DNA from 2 places in the Arthrobacter sp. MP_M4 genome. Region 1 is predicted to be linked to the other one. Evidence: riboswitches for the same ligand, from Rfam matches in the RefSeq annotation. Region 1 holds a riboswitch; the other holds the start of a gene.
What was found. A riboswitch is a leader RNA that binds a small molecule or an ion and turns the genes downstream of it on or off. The one in region 1 is predicted to bind thiamine pyrophosphate.

Region 2: linked by a shared signal. The riboswitch ahead of thiM (hydroxyethylthiazole kinase) and the one ahead of RCH15_RS12555 (ECF transporter S component) in region 1 are both predicted to bind thiamine pyrophosphate.

What each region holds. Positions count from the first base shown of each region.
Region 1 covers NZ_JAXCHX010000016.1:42,199-49,878, reverse strand. The annotation lists gene RCH15_RS12570 (UDP-N-acetylglucosamine 1-carboxyvinyltransferase) at 1-137, opposite strand, end outside; gene RCH15_RS12565 (energy-coupling factor transporter transmembrane component T family protein) at 233-1,036, opposite strand; gene RCH15_RS12560 (ABC transporter ATP-binding protein) at 1,033-2,673, opposite strand; gene RCH15_RS12555 (ECF transporter S component) at 2,673-3,347, opposite strand; TPP riboswitch at 3,412-3,555, opposite strand; gene RCH15_RS12550 (ABC transporter ATP-binding protein) at 3,702-4,634, shown strand; gene RCH15_RS12545 (ABC transporter permease) at 4,640-5,950, shown strand; gene RCH15_RS12540 (DUF4235 domain-containing protein) at 6,068-6,331, shown strand; gene mnhG (monovalent cation/H(+) antiporter subunit G) at 6,389-6,802, opposite strand; gene RCH15_RS12530 (monovalent cation/H+ antiporter complex subunit F) at 6,792-7,070, opposite strand; gene RCH15_RS12525 (Na+/H+ antiporter subunit E) at 7,067-7,612, opposite strand; gene RCH15_RS12520 (Na+/H+ antiporter subunit D) at 7,609-7,680, opposite strand, start outside.
Region 2 covers NZ_JAXCHX010000045.1:710-8,389, reverse strand. The annotation lists gene RCH15_RS18680 (amidohydrolase) at 1-702, opposite strand, end outside; gene RCH15_RS18675 (hypothetical protein) at 1,286-1,492, shown strand; gene RCH15_RS18670 (EAL domain-containing protein) at 2,313-3,068, opposite strand; gene thiD (bifunctional hydroxymethylpyrimidine kinase/phosphomethylpyrimidine kinase) at 3,460-4,431, opposite strand; gene thiE (thiamine phosphate synthase) at 4,419-5,126, opposite strand; gene thiM (hydroxyethylthiazole kinase) at 5,123-5,965, opposite strand; TPP riboswitch at 5,948-6,050, opposite strand; gene RCH15_RS18650 (hypothetical protein) at 6,420-6,788, shown strand; partial or broken gene RCH15_RS19170 (IS110 family transposase) at 6,936-7,084, shown strand; gene RCH15_RS18645 (VOC family protein) at 7,247-7,680, opposite strand, start outside.

The DNA of each region.
Region 1 (7,680 bases):
TGCTTGCCCTGTTCCATGCGGGCGATGGCGCTCTGGCTGGTTCCCAGCTCGGACGCGAGCTGCCCCTGGGTCCACCCCTTTTGTCCGCGGGCTTCGCGGAGCAGGGCGCCAACATGTTCAGCAGTCTCTTGAGTCATTCCAAGAAAATATCATGCATGACGTATTGTCGCCGGGCATTCCCGCTGTTTTGCCGTGAATGTCACAGTGATACCCGCATTGTGCGATACCGACGTCAGTGCTGTGCGAGGAAGACCATGTTCCAGGTTCCTGCCGCCAGCGCAGTGGCGACGGCGGCACCAGCGATCAGCAGCCCGCCAAGAGCCACCCAGAGATCCAGGGCGCTGAAGGTGGACCGACGGGCCCAGGTGCGTTGCTCGCCGCCGAAGCCCCGGGCCTCCATGGTGACCGCGAGGCGGGAAGCCCGGCGGACGGCCTGGACCAGCAATCCGAAGCTCTGCCCGAGGGTGGCGCGGAGACGTTGCAGCGGATTCCCGTGGGAGCCCACGCCGCGGGCGCGGCGCGCCATCCCGATGGTCTGCCACTCCTCGGCCATCAGGCCGACGAGCCGCATCGCGGCCAGCGTCCCCAGGACGAAGCGGTGCGGCAGTCCCGCTCTCTGGGCGAGGGCGTCCGCCAGGTCCGTAGGATCTGTACAGCTCATCAGCAATATTGCCGGAAGCGCGATGGCCAGACCACGGATCAGAAAGCCGAGCCCGAGTTCGAGGGACCCTTCGCTGATCGACCAGATTCTGGCGTCGAGCAGGATGCTCCCGTGGTCCGGTGCCAGGATGGTGGTGCTCCAACCACCTAACGCCGCGGCCAGGATCAGCGGCCAGCCCCGCTGCCAGAGCCGGCCGGGTGTCAGCCCGGCCAGCGGAAGCAGCGCCAGCAGCAGGGCGAGCGCCACCGAGGCGGACACCCAGTCGATGGACAGCGCCAGCACGATCGTGATGAGCATGACCGCAGCGAATTTCGCCAGGGGGTTGGACCGGGTCAGCAGGGCGTGGTTTCCGCCCACCGTCAATTCCTGCCTCATGGCGTGGCAACCTTCCCGGGGGTCCCGTGTCCGGCGTCGCGCGGCTCAGGGCCGCCGGGTTCAGCCACCGGGAGCCGCAGTTCGGTGCCGCCAAGGACCTCGCTGAACTCGGCATCGTGCGTCACGGACACGACGGCGGTGCCGCCGTCGAGGAGTTCGGAGAGGAAGGAGGCCAGTTCGGCCCAGGTGTTGGCGTCCTGGCCGAAGGTGGGCTCGTCCAGGATCAGCACCCGGGGATGGGCTGCGAGGACGGTGGCGACGGACAGGCGCCGCTTCTCACCGCCGGAGAGCGTGTAGGGATTGGCGTCCACGAGCTCAGTCAGCCGGAGCCGCGCCAGCAGTTCGTCCACGCGGTCTTCGCCTCGGCCCAGGTGCCGGGGCCCGAACATCAGCTCATCGATCACCCGGCCGGTGACGAACTGGTGTTCGGGTTCCTGGAACACGGTGCCGATCCTCGCGATCAGTTGCTGCGCCTTCCACCGGTAGGGATCGATTCCGGCGCCTGCGCCTAGCTCCAGGGTGGCGGAGACCTTGCCCGCCACAGGCGCGAGCAGGCCGGCGAGGGTCAGGGCGAAGGTGGATTTCCCTGAACCGTTCGGTCCGGTGATGGTCAGCGCTTCTCCCGCGCGGACCTGGGCGGTGATCCCCTTTTGTACGGGCACCGGCGGAATCGGCCGGAAGCCGCCGCGGAATCCCGCTCGCCCTGGCCGTTCCCGGGAGACGGCCAGGTCCTCCGCTGCCAGCAGCAGATGGCCCGCGCCTTTGACGCCGGAACCCGGTTCAGCGGACAACGTCCGGCGCGCCCTGGCCGGCGGCACGTAACCGGGCACCCAGACGCCTGCGGCGGTGAGCAAATCCCGCGCCTGCGCCAGGACCCGGTCCGGTGGCCCGTCGATCAATACGGCGGACTCCGTGGCCGAACCGCGCTGCAGCACCACGATCCGGTCCACGAGGTCCTTCCAGACCGCGACGCGGTGTTCCACCACCACCAAAGTGGCGCCGGTCTTGTCCAGGCAGCGGCCGACGGCGTCGCGGACTTCCAGGACGCCGGCCGGGTCCAGGTTGGCGGTGGGTTCGTCCAGCAGGATCAGCCCGGGCCGCATAGCGAGGATCCCGGCGAGCGCCAGCCGCTGCTTCTGACCGCCGGACAGTGCCGACGTCGGGTGATTCAGCGGCAGCCCGCCCAGCCCGACGTCCTCGAGCGCTTCCGCCACGCGGGGCCAGATGTCCTCTGGCGCGACGGAGAGGTTTTCCGCGCCGAAGGCGACGTCATCGCCGAGCCGCGAGAGTACCACCTGGGTCTCCGGGTCCTGCTGCATTAAACCGGCCCGGCCGCGCGCTGCCCGGGGCGCGGCACCGTCGATCAGCAGGCTGCCTGACTCGTCCGCGTCGTTCCCGTCGTCCGCAGGATCGCTGCCGCGGCCGGCCTCCCCGGTGGAGCTGTCGCCGAGCACCCCGGCCAGGGCATGAAGCAACGTCGATTTGCCGGCACCTGAAGGGCCCAGCAACAGCACCCGCTCCCCCGGCTGGATGTCCAGGTCCAGGCCCCTGATGGCGGGCCGGGGCCTGCCGGCGTGCCGCCAGCCCCAGCCGCGGGCAGTGACCGCGGCTGGGCGGGCGGCGTGGTCTGCCGGCATCAGGAGAACACTGGTTCCGATGCCGCCTTCCGGGACGCGAAGGAAGCCAGCACCCCGGTCCTGGCCAGGCCGCGGGTGGCGAGCCAGGACAGTCCGCCGGCGATCACGGCCCCGGAAATGGCGCAGAAGATGATGTAGGCGAATTTGTCACCGGCTTCGTAGGCGACGTTCCAGCCCCACGGGAGGAAGGAGTCGTTCAAGCCGCAGAACAGGCCCGCACCCGCGCCGGCCAGCAGTGACACCGGCAGGTTGAACCTCTTGTAGAGGAACGCGGCGAAGATGAGTTCGGCGCCAAGGCCCTGCAGGAAGCCTGAGAACAGGACGGAGGCGCCGTACTGGGAGCCCATGATCAGCTCACCCGTGGCGGCCACGGTTTCACAGAACACCGCCGCGCCCGGCTTCCGGATAACCAGCATGCCCAGCACCGCCGGAATCATCCAGCCGCCGGAGTAGAGCCCGGTGAGCGGCGGGTAAAACGCATTGACGGGCGCGGAGATAAGATTTGCGCCCTGGGACCAAGCCCAGAAAATCACGCCGCCAGCCACGGCGATCAACGCCGCCAGCACAATGTCCACCACGCGCCAGGCGTGCGTCCGCCGGGCGGGGGTCGCGGCGGACCCGGGGGTGGTTGATTCCTGCTTGCCGAACTCGTGCTTTGCAGATGTGTCAGTCATTTCGTCCTCCTGAGGAACAGGAGGGGAGAGTGACCCGGTCCACGGCTTCCGCCGCCACCGGGAACACTCTGAGAACTCGACTCCCTTGCGCCGGTACTAACCGGATCAGGTTCGAGGGTCTGCGGCTGTCCGCACTCTCAGCGCCCACCTGTGGTGTCCCCGGATTTTTCCGGAAATGCCCGACGGCGGCGCTCCCCTGTCGTATCTAAATTGCCCTTGTGGGCGTGGCCCAGTTTACACCCGCGCGCCGTGGTTCATCCGGCGGCCCGCTCCGGGCGCCGGACCGCCGGCGGCGTCGACCGATCTCTGCCGCTTCATCCCGCCGCCGGCGTCGCCTCCGGTTAGGGTTATGGCATGACGTTGGGGAGCGGGGCGGCCGAGCCGCTGGTACACATTCAGGATTTTCGAATGGACTTCGGGGACACAACCGTCATCCGGGACCTCTCCTTCGATGTCCGGGCCGGGGAAACGTTCGGGTTCCTGGGCAGCAACGGCTCCGGGAAGACCACCACGCTGCGGGCTTTGCTGGGCATCTACCAGCCGACCGCCGGGACCCTGCACATCGGCGGCAAGCCCTTCGCCCCGCAGGACGGGGCGCGGCTCGGGTACCTGCCGGAGGAACGTGGCCTGTACAAGAAAGAGTCCGTGCTGGATGTGATGGTCTATTTCGGCCGGCTCAAAGGCCTGGACAAGACCCACGCGAAGTCCTGGTCCCGGGAGTACCTGGAACGGGTGGGCCTGCCGGACAAGGCGGGCATGCGGCTGGACAAGCTCTCCGGCGGGCAGCAGCAAAAAATCCAGCTCGGCGTGACCATCATGAACGATCCCGAACTGCTCATCCTGGACGAACCCACCAAAGGCTTCGACCCGGTCAACCGGCGCCTCCTGATGGACATTATTGAAGACCAAAAACGCGCCGGTGCCACCGTCATCATGGTCACCCACCAGATGGAAGAGGTCGAACGGCTCTGCGACCGGGTGATCCTGCTGAAAGACGGCACCTCCCGCGCCTACGGCACCGTTGCCGAAGTCCAGGAACAATTCGGTGGAACCGTCTACCGGCTCTCCTACGACGGCGTGCTGCCGGCCTCGGCCCTGTACGACATCGTCACCGCCGCCGGCGGTGACGCGGAGCTCTCCCCCCGCCCCGGCGGAGACCAGGCGACGGTCCTGCGGGAACTCATCAGCCAGGGCGTGGCCGTGCGGTCCTTCACCACCGCCAGGACCTCCCTGGACGAAGTCTTCATCAAGGTCTATGGCGACAACCATGAAATGGCGGAGGTCTGAAAACCGTGGCACACCAAACATCCACCCAGCGTCCGGCCCCGGTCCCGGCGCGGCCGACGCCGGTCCCGCCCAAGCGGCCCTTTGCCCGGCATAACCTTCGCACGGTGGTGGACTTCGAGTTCACCCGCACCATGAAAAAGCGCGCCTTCTGGATCGCCACCCTGTCGATCCCGGTGGTGATGGCTGTCGTGTTCGCGCTCATCTATTTGAGCAACTCCTCCACCGCGGCCAGCGCCGACGCCCAGAAGACCGCCGCCGTGGCCTTCACCTACACCGATAGTTCCGCCCTCGTCAGCGCGGACATCGCCGCGGCCATGGGTGGCAGACCGGCCGAGGACCCCGCCCGCGCCCTGGAGGACGTGAAAGCCGGGGTGACGGACGCGTACTTCGTCTACCCCGCCGAGCCCGCGGCGCAGCCGGTGAAGGTCTACGGAGCCGACAAAGGGATCTTCGAGAACGGCAAGTACGACGCCGTCGCCAAACAGCTGCTCGCCGCGTCGGCCCAGGCCCAGGTGGGCTCCCCGCAGTTGATTGCCGCGGCCAGCGGAAACGTCAAAACCGAAGCCGTCACCTTTAAGGACGGTCAGCCGACGGGCGGCTTCGGCTCAGCGATACCGCCGCTGATGTTCCTGCTGATCTTCTACGTCTCGATCATTCTGCTCTCCAACCAGATGCTCAACTCCACCCTGGAGGAAAAGGAGAACCGCGTCACCGAGATGATCCTGACCACTCTGAACCCCACCACCCTGATCATCGGCAAAGTCATTGCCCTCTTCATGGTCGGAGTCGTGCAGATCCTGGTCTTCCTGACGCCGATCGCCGTTGGGTTCCTTTACTTCCGGGACAAGCTGGCCATCCCCGATCTTGACCTGTCGAGCATCACTTTCGACCCGGGGACCATGATCGTCGGCGCGCTGCTGCTCATCGGAGGCTTCATGGTTTTCACCGGAGTCCTGGTCGCCATCGGTGCCATCATGCCGACCGCCAAAGACGGAGGCACCATCTTCGGGCCCCTGATGGCCCTGATCTTCGTGCCGTTCTATGCGATCAGCCTGATCATCTCCGATCCGCGCGCCCCCATCGTGCAGATCTTCACCTACTTCCCGCTTTCCGCCCCCGTCACGGGCCTGCTCCGGAACAGCTTCGGGACCCTCAGCCCGCTCGAGTCCACGATCATCATCGTCGAGCTGTTCCTGACCGGATTCCTCATCCTCCGCCTCGCCGTCCACCTCTTCCGGTACGGGTCCATCCAGTACTCGAGCAAACTCTCCATCGCCGGAACCTTCCGCAAACGCACCACCCCGGCCGGGAAATAGCCGCCGGAAGGGGCACCCCGGCGGGTTCCCGCACCGCGGACTGCCCTGTCTGGAGCGCGGGGCGGGGAACGCTAGGCTAGGGGAAGCCCTGTTTCCTCCCGCTAGGAGTTGCGAAGAATGAACATTTTTATCAAACTGCTCGGCACCGGCATCAGCCTGCTCGCCGGCTTTGTCGGCACCAAACTCGTTGACACGGTCTGGGAGAAGTCCACGGGCAACAAGCCGCCCAAGGGCCACGACGACGACGTTCCCACCACCCTGCGCTCCGCCCTGACCTTCGCCCTGATCTCCGCGTCTGTCAGCGCCATCATCCAGGTCCTCGCCAACCGCGGCACCCAGCGCGCGGTGACCCGCTTCGCCAAGACCCAGGAACTGGTTTAGGCGCCTGGTCCAGGGCGCATCATCCAGGGCGCCTGATCCAGGGCGCCTCATCCAGCCTTACCGCCCGGCGGCGGGCCCGCCGGCGTCGTCGGTGAAGCCGCGTTTGCCGGCCGCCTGCTGCACCACGGCCTCCAGTTCATCCGTGCTGAGCAGCTCAGGATGCAGGTGCTTTGTCCGGTAGCCGGCCCGGCCCACCATATGGGCCGATACCGGCACCGTGAGCAGCTGGAAGATCCAGGCCACCACCAGCACGGGCCACACCCACCAGGTGCGCATTTGCAGGCCCAGCGCGGACAGCAGCAGGAACAGTCCCAGCACCTGGGGCTTGGTGGCCGCGTGCATCCTGCTCATCAGGTCCGGAAAGCGGAGCAGGCCTACGGCCGCCGCGAGCGACATCAGGGCACCGACCAGCAGAAAGACTGCCGAAACGGCGTCTATGACGGTGTCACCGGAAAAAGGCTCAGGATTCACGCGTTTTCTCCCGCCGGTCGGCCACAAAGCGGGCAACTGTTACGGAGCCGACGAACCCGATGAGGGACACCGCCACCAGCAGCATGAGGTTGTTGAGGTGCCGGTTCACGGCCATGTCAATGCACAGGGCAGCGCCGACGATGGCCAGCAGCACGTCCGCGGCGAGCACCCGGTCCAGCAGCGACGGGCCCCGCGCGATCCGGATGATCGCTCCTCCGGCGGCCAGCGACAGCACCACCGCGGTCACGGCCAGGACGAGTTGCATCATGCGCCCACCTCCTGGTTCAGTGCCGACAGTTCTGCCTTGGTGCCCATGATTCTGATCAGCCCCGCTTCCGTGTCGCGGACGTCCTTGCGCAGCTGGGCGGCGTCGTCCGCGTTGCGCACGTTGATGCCGTGGATATAGAGCGTGGACGTGGACCGGTCCACCTCCACTACGAGCGAGCCGGGGATCAGCGCCGTGACGTGACCGGTGGCGGTGACCAGCAGGTCCGAGTGGCTGCGGAGGGGAACGGCGACGACGGCGCTGATGACTTTGGGTCCTTTGACCGCGGCCAGGTGGAGGACCTGGAAGCTCGCTGCCACCACTTTGAGCAGGAACATCAGGGCGAACGGAACAGCCCGGAGCACATTGAAGCGGCCTCCGAGTTCCACCGGCGGCAGGTAAAACAGCCGGGCCACAAGAACTGCTATCAGCGCACCGAAGAGCAGGTTACCAGGGCTGAAGTCCCGCCAGAGGGCGCCCCAGACCACCACAAGCCAGACGAGCAGGGGAAGTTCCTGCCGCAGGGATATCCGCTTCCGGTTCATCTCCCTCCCTCCCGCTGCTCGGGCTGGGAGATCGCCGGAACCGGCGCATCCCGACCGAGGACTGCATG
Region 2 (7,680 bases), on a different contig from region 1:
AGTGGCGGCAATTTCCCGGGACGCGATTGTTTGCAGCCGGAGGATGGTGGACGCGGCCATGACGACGGGATCGACAGTGGTTTCTGGTCGGGATCCGTGCCCGCCGCGCCCGTAAAGGGTGATTCGGATGCCATCGGACGCAGCAAACGCCGGTCCCGGCTGGAGGGCAACAACGCCGGCAGGAAGAGGCGAGACGTGCTGGCCGAGGACAATATCAGGGCGCTGGATTCGGTCAAACAATCCCTCGCTCAACATCGCCGCTGCGCCTGCACCGAGTTCCTCGGCTGGCTGAAACAAGACCTCCAGTGTCCCGGTCCATGTGTCACTTTCGCCCGCTAGCCGTCTCGCTGCCCCAATCAAACACGTGGTGTGCATGTCATGGCCGCACGCATGCATCACTGGAACGTCGTGCCCCTCCTGATCGACTCCCCGCACCAGGCTTGCATAATCGAGCCCGGTCAGTTCATTCACCGGGAGGGCGTCCATATCAGCGCGCAGCATCACCGTGGGTCCATCGCCGTTCATCAGGACGCCGACAACACCGGTACCGCCAACGCCAACAACGACGTCAAACCCTAACCGGCGGAGTTCCCTCTCTGCCAAGGCAGCGGTGTTGTGCTCCTGGAACGACAATTCCGGGTGACGGTGAAGTTCCCGATAGATGTCTTCCAAATCTCCGTGGTCTGAATTTTGAGATCGCACACATGCCTCGTTCCTGATCAGCCGGCGCTGTCGGACGCCGGAAAGTCCACCCGCACTGCCAATTCAGATGCTAACGATTTCCAGGACGGGTAACGAATTCGGCCGCCACCGGAAGAGCGAGTCGGCCTCCAACATCGAGCAGTTCACGGACAGGGTTTCGATGCTCTCAGGTTGACCAAAATCCGCGCTGGAGGGTCACCGTGTCCCGACCTGATCCCCCAGAGGTGCGATGCACCGCCGCCGGAAGGAGAACTGCCCCGGCGTCAGCCCCGGCAGGAGGACGATCTGCCCTAGTGGCGAGCGCCTCACAGTGGGACTATGCAGACGTAAGCGAGAACGTGAAGCGCTGTCATGGCGCTCTTCTCCCGGCGGTCTGGAAGAACTCGTACCAGCCCCGCTTGGAGGTCATCCCGGCAAACGTCCCCTCAACGGGTACGCGCGGTAGGCCAGCGCCGTCGGGATTCAGTGGAAAAGCTTGAGCACAAGCATCGCGAAGCCAGGATCAGGCCGCTCGGCTGAGCCAACTTTCGCCGTCGTAAGTGCTCGCGGTATCGGGAGAGATGCCCGGTACGGGAGGAAGTCAATGGACGTCAACGTTCTGCGCCGGGCCGCCAGGAACGGCCTGGACGACGGAAACTTCACTCTGCTGGATCTCTCGCTCGGCTTCTGGGCCAACGGCGGACGTGCCGAGGCGTGGGACCTGGACGCCTTCATTTACGGACTGATGACCCTCTCAGGTTCAGACGTGCTCGTTCTGGCTTGGACGCTGGAGGAACTTCACAATGTCTGAAAGCCGGATGCACCATCGCGGGCCATGGCGCCGTTCAGCCAACGGCTTCTTGTTTTCCGGCTGATACCGGGGACCCTGCAAGCCGCGAAGTTCGAATGCCCGCCTTTCATGACCTGAACATATATTGGCGACCTATTCAACTACGCCAGGGGTCCGATTTTCCGCATCCGCGCCGGATATCCCTTGACAGCACCCTTCACATCCGGGTGTGCGAGGTGACGCGAAATCGCGCTCTCCCCGCTGGCGTGCCTACTCGAACCGTTTGCACAGCGGTTCCACAGGCAATCCCAATGGAGGACACAGTCGGCGAGCCCAGCATAGTTTGAACTGGTGCAGCCGCGGATACCGCGGCGGACACAACGTACCGGAGTGTCGGTGGTTCGCTGCGATGGCTTTCCCTGTAGGACGGGCGCCACGACGTAAAGCCCCAACTTGCTCAGCGCCTCACGGACAGGCTGCTATTGGCGGAGTCCAGCAGGCCCGAAACCGCGCGAACACCACGCCCAGCGGCGGGATCAGTAAATCCGCCCGCTCGGAACCTGACAGTGAGGTGTCATCGATGTCACCAAAACACCGCTTTTGGACCCGTGAAAACGCGCCCCTGATCCTGCTTGGCGTGGGCCTGTTATTGGTGTTGATCGCCGCTGGAATAGTCCTATGGGTCATCAACGTTGCCCCTGTCATCTTGCGCCTCCCAGGATCCTAGACGAGCTCCTGTTCCCCGATTCCACATCGGAGTTTGGAAGCCCGAGACAAGGGCCAAATCCCTGGAGGCGCCCGGTTCTTGCTCACGTACTCCACCGGAGGAATCCGCTGAACGCTAAGCGGCAGCGGTGACGTCGGCATGTACCCGCGGAAGCGCCTCGAATTCCGGCCTCGCAAACCAATATCCTTGGAACAGGCGGATGCCGGTTTTCTGCAGAACCAGGAACTCCGCTTCTGTCTCGATGCCTTCTGCGAGCACCGTGATGTCGAGCTCTCTGGTTATGCCGACGATGCCAGCAACAACGGCCTGACGGGCAGGGCTGGTGTCGATCCCCCTGATCAGCTTCATGTCGATCTTGATCAGGTCTGGCTGGAAGTCTACTAATAGCCCCAGGCCCGCATGGCCGGCGCCAAAGTCGTCGATGGCGGTGGTAAAACCGTGCTTGCGATATTCGGTAATGATATTCAGAAGGTGGGCGGTATCCGCGACCTCCTCGTTCTCCGTGAACTCGAACATGATTGACGACGTCGGAAAGCTGCATCGCCCGGCTGCAAGCAGGGTTGCACGAAGGCATGCTGCCGGTTCGTAGACCGCGTTCGGCATGAAGTTGATGGACAGCTTTAGATCCTCGCCCGCAGGATACAGGCGCGATGCCAGTTCGATTGCTTTGATGCGGCAGTCTTGATCGAAGCGGTACTTCTGTTCCGGTGAGACCTTTGACAGGACGTCAAAAGCACCCTCGCCCGACAATCCTCTGACCAGCGCCTCGTAGCCCCATACGCGATCGGCAACGGCGTCATAGATCGGTTGAAAGGCCATGCTGAAATCGAAGTCGAGTTGTGAAGATGTCGTGCAGCCGTCGCATGCCATGTGTGGAGTCCTCTCTCGGGTTACGTCCACCGTATGGTACGACGGTTGCGGCCAATATCTCGGCCAATCCGGGTTGAATGCCCGCGCCCAAACCCTCTTGTCATTTTCAGCCGTCCAGAGGCGTCACTGCGCTGTTGGGGGCACTCGATCCTGATCTTCACGGTCCCGGCCCTTTGGGCGACCTCTCTGCGGGGTCACGGCTCCAGTGCCTCCCGACTCGGTTCAGCCTTCCTCGTAGCTGCTCCAATACTGGTCGCCGTGAGTGTCGCCTGTGGCGTCGCTCTGCTCTTATGGCACTAGCGGGGTTTGTGGTGCTTCGTACCTAGCTTTTTGCGAAGGCCCACGTCTTTCCCAATCGAACCCATCAACCACGTGCAGCGGCATTCCGGGCCTATTCTTTCGCTCGATTGGGTTCGCTCCAGGTAGAAGCCCCCTTCGGGACGAAAGACTCGAATGCGTGGACCGTTTCTTTCCGGTGGTGTCGTGATGGTGGCTGCGGCGAGACACCCGGTGTTGCCTCTGTTGCGGTCCAGAGTCGATGGAAGTGGTGGATCGGCCCGTTGCCTTGGCCGACTTGCAATTCATCAGCATGGTTCAGGGCGTCCTGCAGCCAGTCTTTCGCCTGGGAAACAGCAACGGTCCAATCACCAGTGCGTGCCATGACCGTAGCGACGGCGGAAGACAGCGAACACCCGGTCCCGTGCGTATTCTTCGTGGCCACCCGGGGGGACACGAACTCCACGACTCCCCCGTCGGTACCAAGTAGCTGGCCGGTGGCATCAACGAGTGCGTCGGGACTGGATTCGCCGCTCAGATGGCCGCCCTTGACGAGCACCACGATCCCGCAGGCCAGGGACAATTTTCTGGCCTGCTCGATTGCCGTCGCCCAGTTACAGGCGACTGGTTCGTCGACGAGGACTGCGAGCTCGGGAAGGTTAGGGGTCACCAGGCCCACTTCCCCCACGAACTCTCTAAGCGCGGCTTCGGCGTCGGCGGCCAGGAGCCTGTCTCCACTGGTGGCGACCATGACGGGATCCAGAACCACATGTGGGGGCCGCACACGGCGGAGCCAGTCCCGGACGACTGCGATCGTTGCGGCATCTCCGAGCATGCCGATCTTCACCGCATCGATTGTCACGTCATCACTGACGGCGTTGAGCTGTTCGCTGAGAAATTGTGCGGGCGGTGTATGCATGGAGCGGACGCCGCGGGTGTTCTGTGCCACCAGCGACGTGACTACCGCCATCCCGTACCCGCCCATTGCGGCCACACTTTTCAGGTCAGCCTGAATACCGGCACCCCCCGTCGGATCTGTTCCGGCGATGCTGAGGACGCGCGGAATTGAACTCTCTAGAGACACCATTGCTCCTTCAGCAGCCCGGATGCGGCTCGGGGATCATCGGATGCGCAGACCGCGGAGACGACGGCGACGCCGGCAGCGCCGGCGTCACGCAGTGGGCGTACATCAGTTAAGGTGATCCCGCCGATCGCCACGCACGGGAGAGTGCTTGAAGCGATCAGGGCGCCGAAGCCCTCGATCCCCACCGGTCGGGGATGATCGGCCTTCGTGGCGGTGGCGTGGACGGCGCCGACTCCCAAATAGTCCACGGTCCCAGCAGATAGCTCGTGGGCCGTCCGGATCTCCAAATCGGTTGCCGCGCTCAATCCGACGATAGCTTCCGGACCCACGAGGGTGCGGATGAGCTCGGCGGGAAGGTCGGACTGGCCGACATGGACTCCGGCCACTTGTGCTCCTGCCGCCCGAGCGGCCAGGAATATGTCTATGCGGTCATTAATCAGCACGGGGACGCGGTTGCCAACTGATTCGGCAACGGCCATCAGCAGATGCAGCAGCTCCCGGGAAGAGCTTTCCTTGTCGCGCACCTGCACAAGAGTCGCGCCCCCCGCCACCGCTGATGCCACAACAGCAGGCACCGTCCGCGGGCCGCATTGGCGCGTATCAGTCACTAGGTACACGGGCAGGTATCGCCGTAGTTGAGGCTTAAATGTCGGCGCCCAGTGCTGTCCGGAACTTGTTCCGGCGCCCGGGCGCGTCATCGAATGCCATCCGCCGCGACGGCGCGGCGGAGGTTCAGTCCCGCGACAACGTCATCGGAAGTGATTCCCGACAACCGATCCACAAACTCCAGAGCAAAACTTCCCGGGCCTTGGGCCCGCACCGCCGCCTGCTCCGCTGCCACGGTATAAACACCGGTGGCCGCCGTCGCCGCCAGCAGCGGATCGTCGGTCAAAGCAGCGAAGGCGGCCATCACCGCGCCCAAAGCACACCCACCACCGGTCACCCTGGTCAGGAGGGGGTGCCCGTTCGCCACGCCCACCGCCTCCCCGTCGGGCCCCACGATCAAGTCCACGGCGCCAGACACCGCCACCGTTGAGGAAGAGGAAGCAGCCAGACGTTTCGCAGCTCCCAGGGCCGCCAAGGAATCCTCCGTCGAATCCACTCCCCGACCCCCGGCCCCCGCTCCAGCCAAAGCCAAAATCTCCGAAGCGTTGCCGCGGATGATTCGCGGGCGAAGTCCAACAAGCTGATGAGCCAAGGAGGTACGGACGGACAGGGCTCCGATGGCCACCGGATCCAGTACCCAGGGGGTTGCGGCAGCATCGGCAGCCTGTGCGGCTTCGACCATCGCGGCCCGCTGTTCTTCCCGGGGAGTCCCCAGATTGATCAGGACCGCGGAGGCCACGGAGGCGAACTCCCCAGATTCGGAGGGAATGTCCACCATCGCCGGCGCCGCTCCGATCGCCAGCAGGACATTCGCCGTGAAGTTGCTGACCACGGCATTGGTGAGACACTGAACCAGAGGGCTCTGGACCCTCAATTCTTTAAGCAGCTGAGCACAGTCAGCCGATGTATAGCGAATAGCCATTCGCGACATCCCTTCGCTAGTTCGAACTAGATCAGGTTCAACGGGTGTGGATTCTCAGCTGCTCCGTAGGCGGACAGCACCCCGTGTCACTACCCCCACCCTAACCTTTCCGTGCCCGGTGCAGAGAAACGGGCGCCCGCAGACCCCACAATGCTTCCTGAAAGGGACTACCGAGCAACAACTACTCCCCGATCTTGTGAGTCTCCCTCCCCGCAGATCGCTACGGGCCGGACGCGCAGCTCAAGGAGGCGCCTTGGTTTGCAAGGTTGATGTGCACGTCCTGGCCTGAGTGTAAACACGGCCTGAGTGTAAACATGGCCTCCTCAATGCTGTCCTCCCGGCCGCTGTTGGACTCGCCGGCAGATTCTTGTTGATGGCGTACGACCTTCTGTGTGCGGCGCCGGACCGTCCGCGCCGATATGCTTCCCCCAGCATTATTCGGGAGAAATTCAGTGGGGAAACCATGTCCGGGAATCACAACATCTCACTCACACGCCGCGTTTGGACCTGGCTTTTCGTCTTCGGACCCTTGGCAGCCGGTGCCGGCATCTTTCTCGGGTCCCAGAAGGTCGGCAATATGTGCGGAAGCGTCTTCCGGGCGGACAACTTCACAGCGGCCTACTATGACTCCCTTGGCGGCGTCGGCGCCGAAGCCGCCTGCAACCAGTCCATCGCCGCGGCGGCAATTCCAACCTGGATTCTCATTGTTCTCGGCATCATCCTGGTTCTGGCAGCTGTCATCATCCGGACTGTCGGCGATGAAGGGCCGATTGCCGTCACAGGGTCCAGTAGTCCCCGACGGCGCCGGCCGCGGCGTCCTGGCCCGCCATGACAGCGGCGTCCTGGTCCTCGCGCGGACCCCGGGAGCCGTCAGCACTGACCAAATCGGACCGGCGGCGGGATGTCCGGTGCTATCTCGGATGCGGTGCGGCCAGGCAGGCAGCATGAGTTCCCAGCCCCCCCGGCGTCGTCGACCATCCGGCAGGACGAGGCCATGACAGCGATGACTAACAGCGCGAATATACGTCCGTGGTCCGGTCTCTGGAGTGCCTGCGCGGGATCTCGCCCCTGAGCGCGTTCGGTCTCGCCGTCGAGATCGGTGACTGGCACCGGTTCGCCGGCTTCACTAGGCGCCTATGAGTCTAAACGCGCCGTCGTCTTTGACACGCTGACCACCCCGCCAGATACACCGGCACCCGAAGGCAAGCGGTTGCGGACAACCCAGCCCGGGACCGCTTCACTTCAGCCATGGTGAGTCGGCGCAACGCCCGATCGGGGCCTGGTGACAACTTATCCTTCATCGAACGATCGTCGGTTCCTCGTCAGATCCTCAGCCAGCATCACCAGAATGCCGCTCGGGCCGCGCAGGTACGTGAGCTTGTAGATGTCCCGATATGTTGCCACGCCGCGAAGCGGATGGCAGCCGTGCCGCGAAGCTACCTCTAGTGCTGCGTCGATGTCATCCACGGAGAACGCGACGCGGTGCATGCCAATCTCATTAGGGAGGGTGGGGTTTGTCTCGATTGCGTTGGGGTGAAGGTACTCGAAGAGCTCGAGCTGACCGTGGCCGTCCGGTGTTTTGAGCACGGCAATTTTGGCGTGGTTACCATCGAGGCCTACGGCGGTATCGGCCCACTCACCGCTGATAGTGTCCCGGCCGACAAGCTCGAGGCCCAAGTCAGTGAAGAACGCGATCGTCGCGTCGATGTCGCGGACAGCAATCC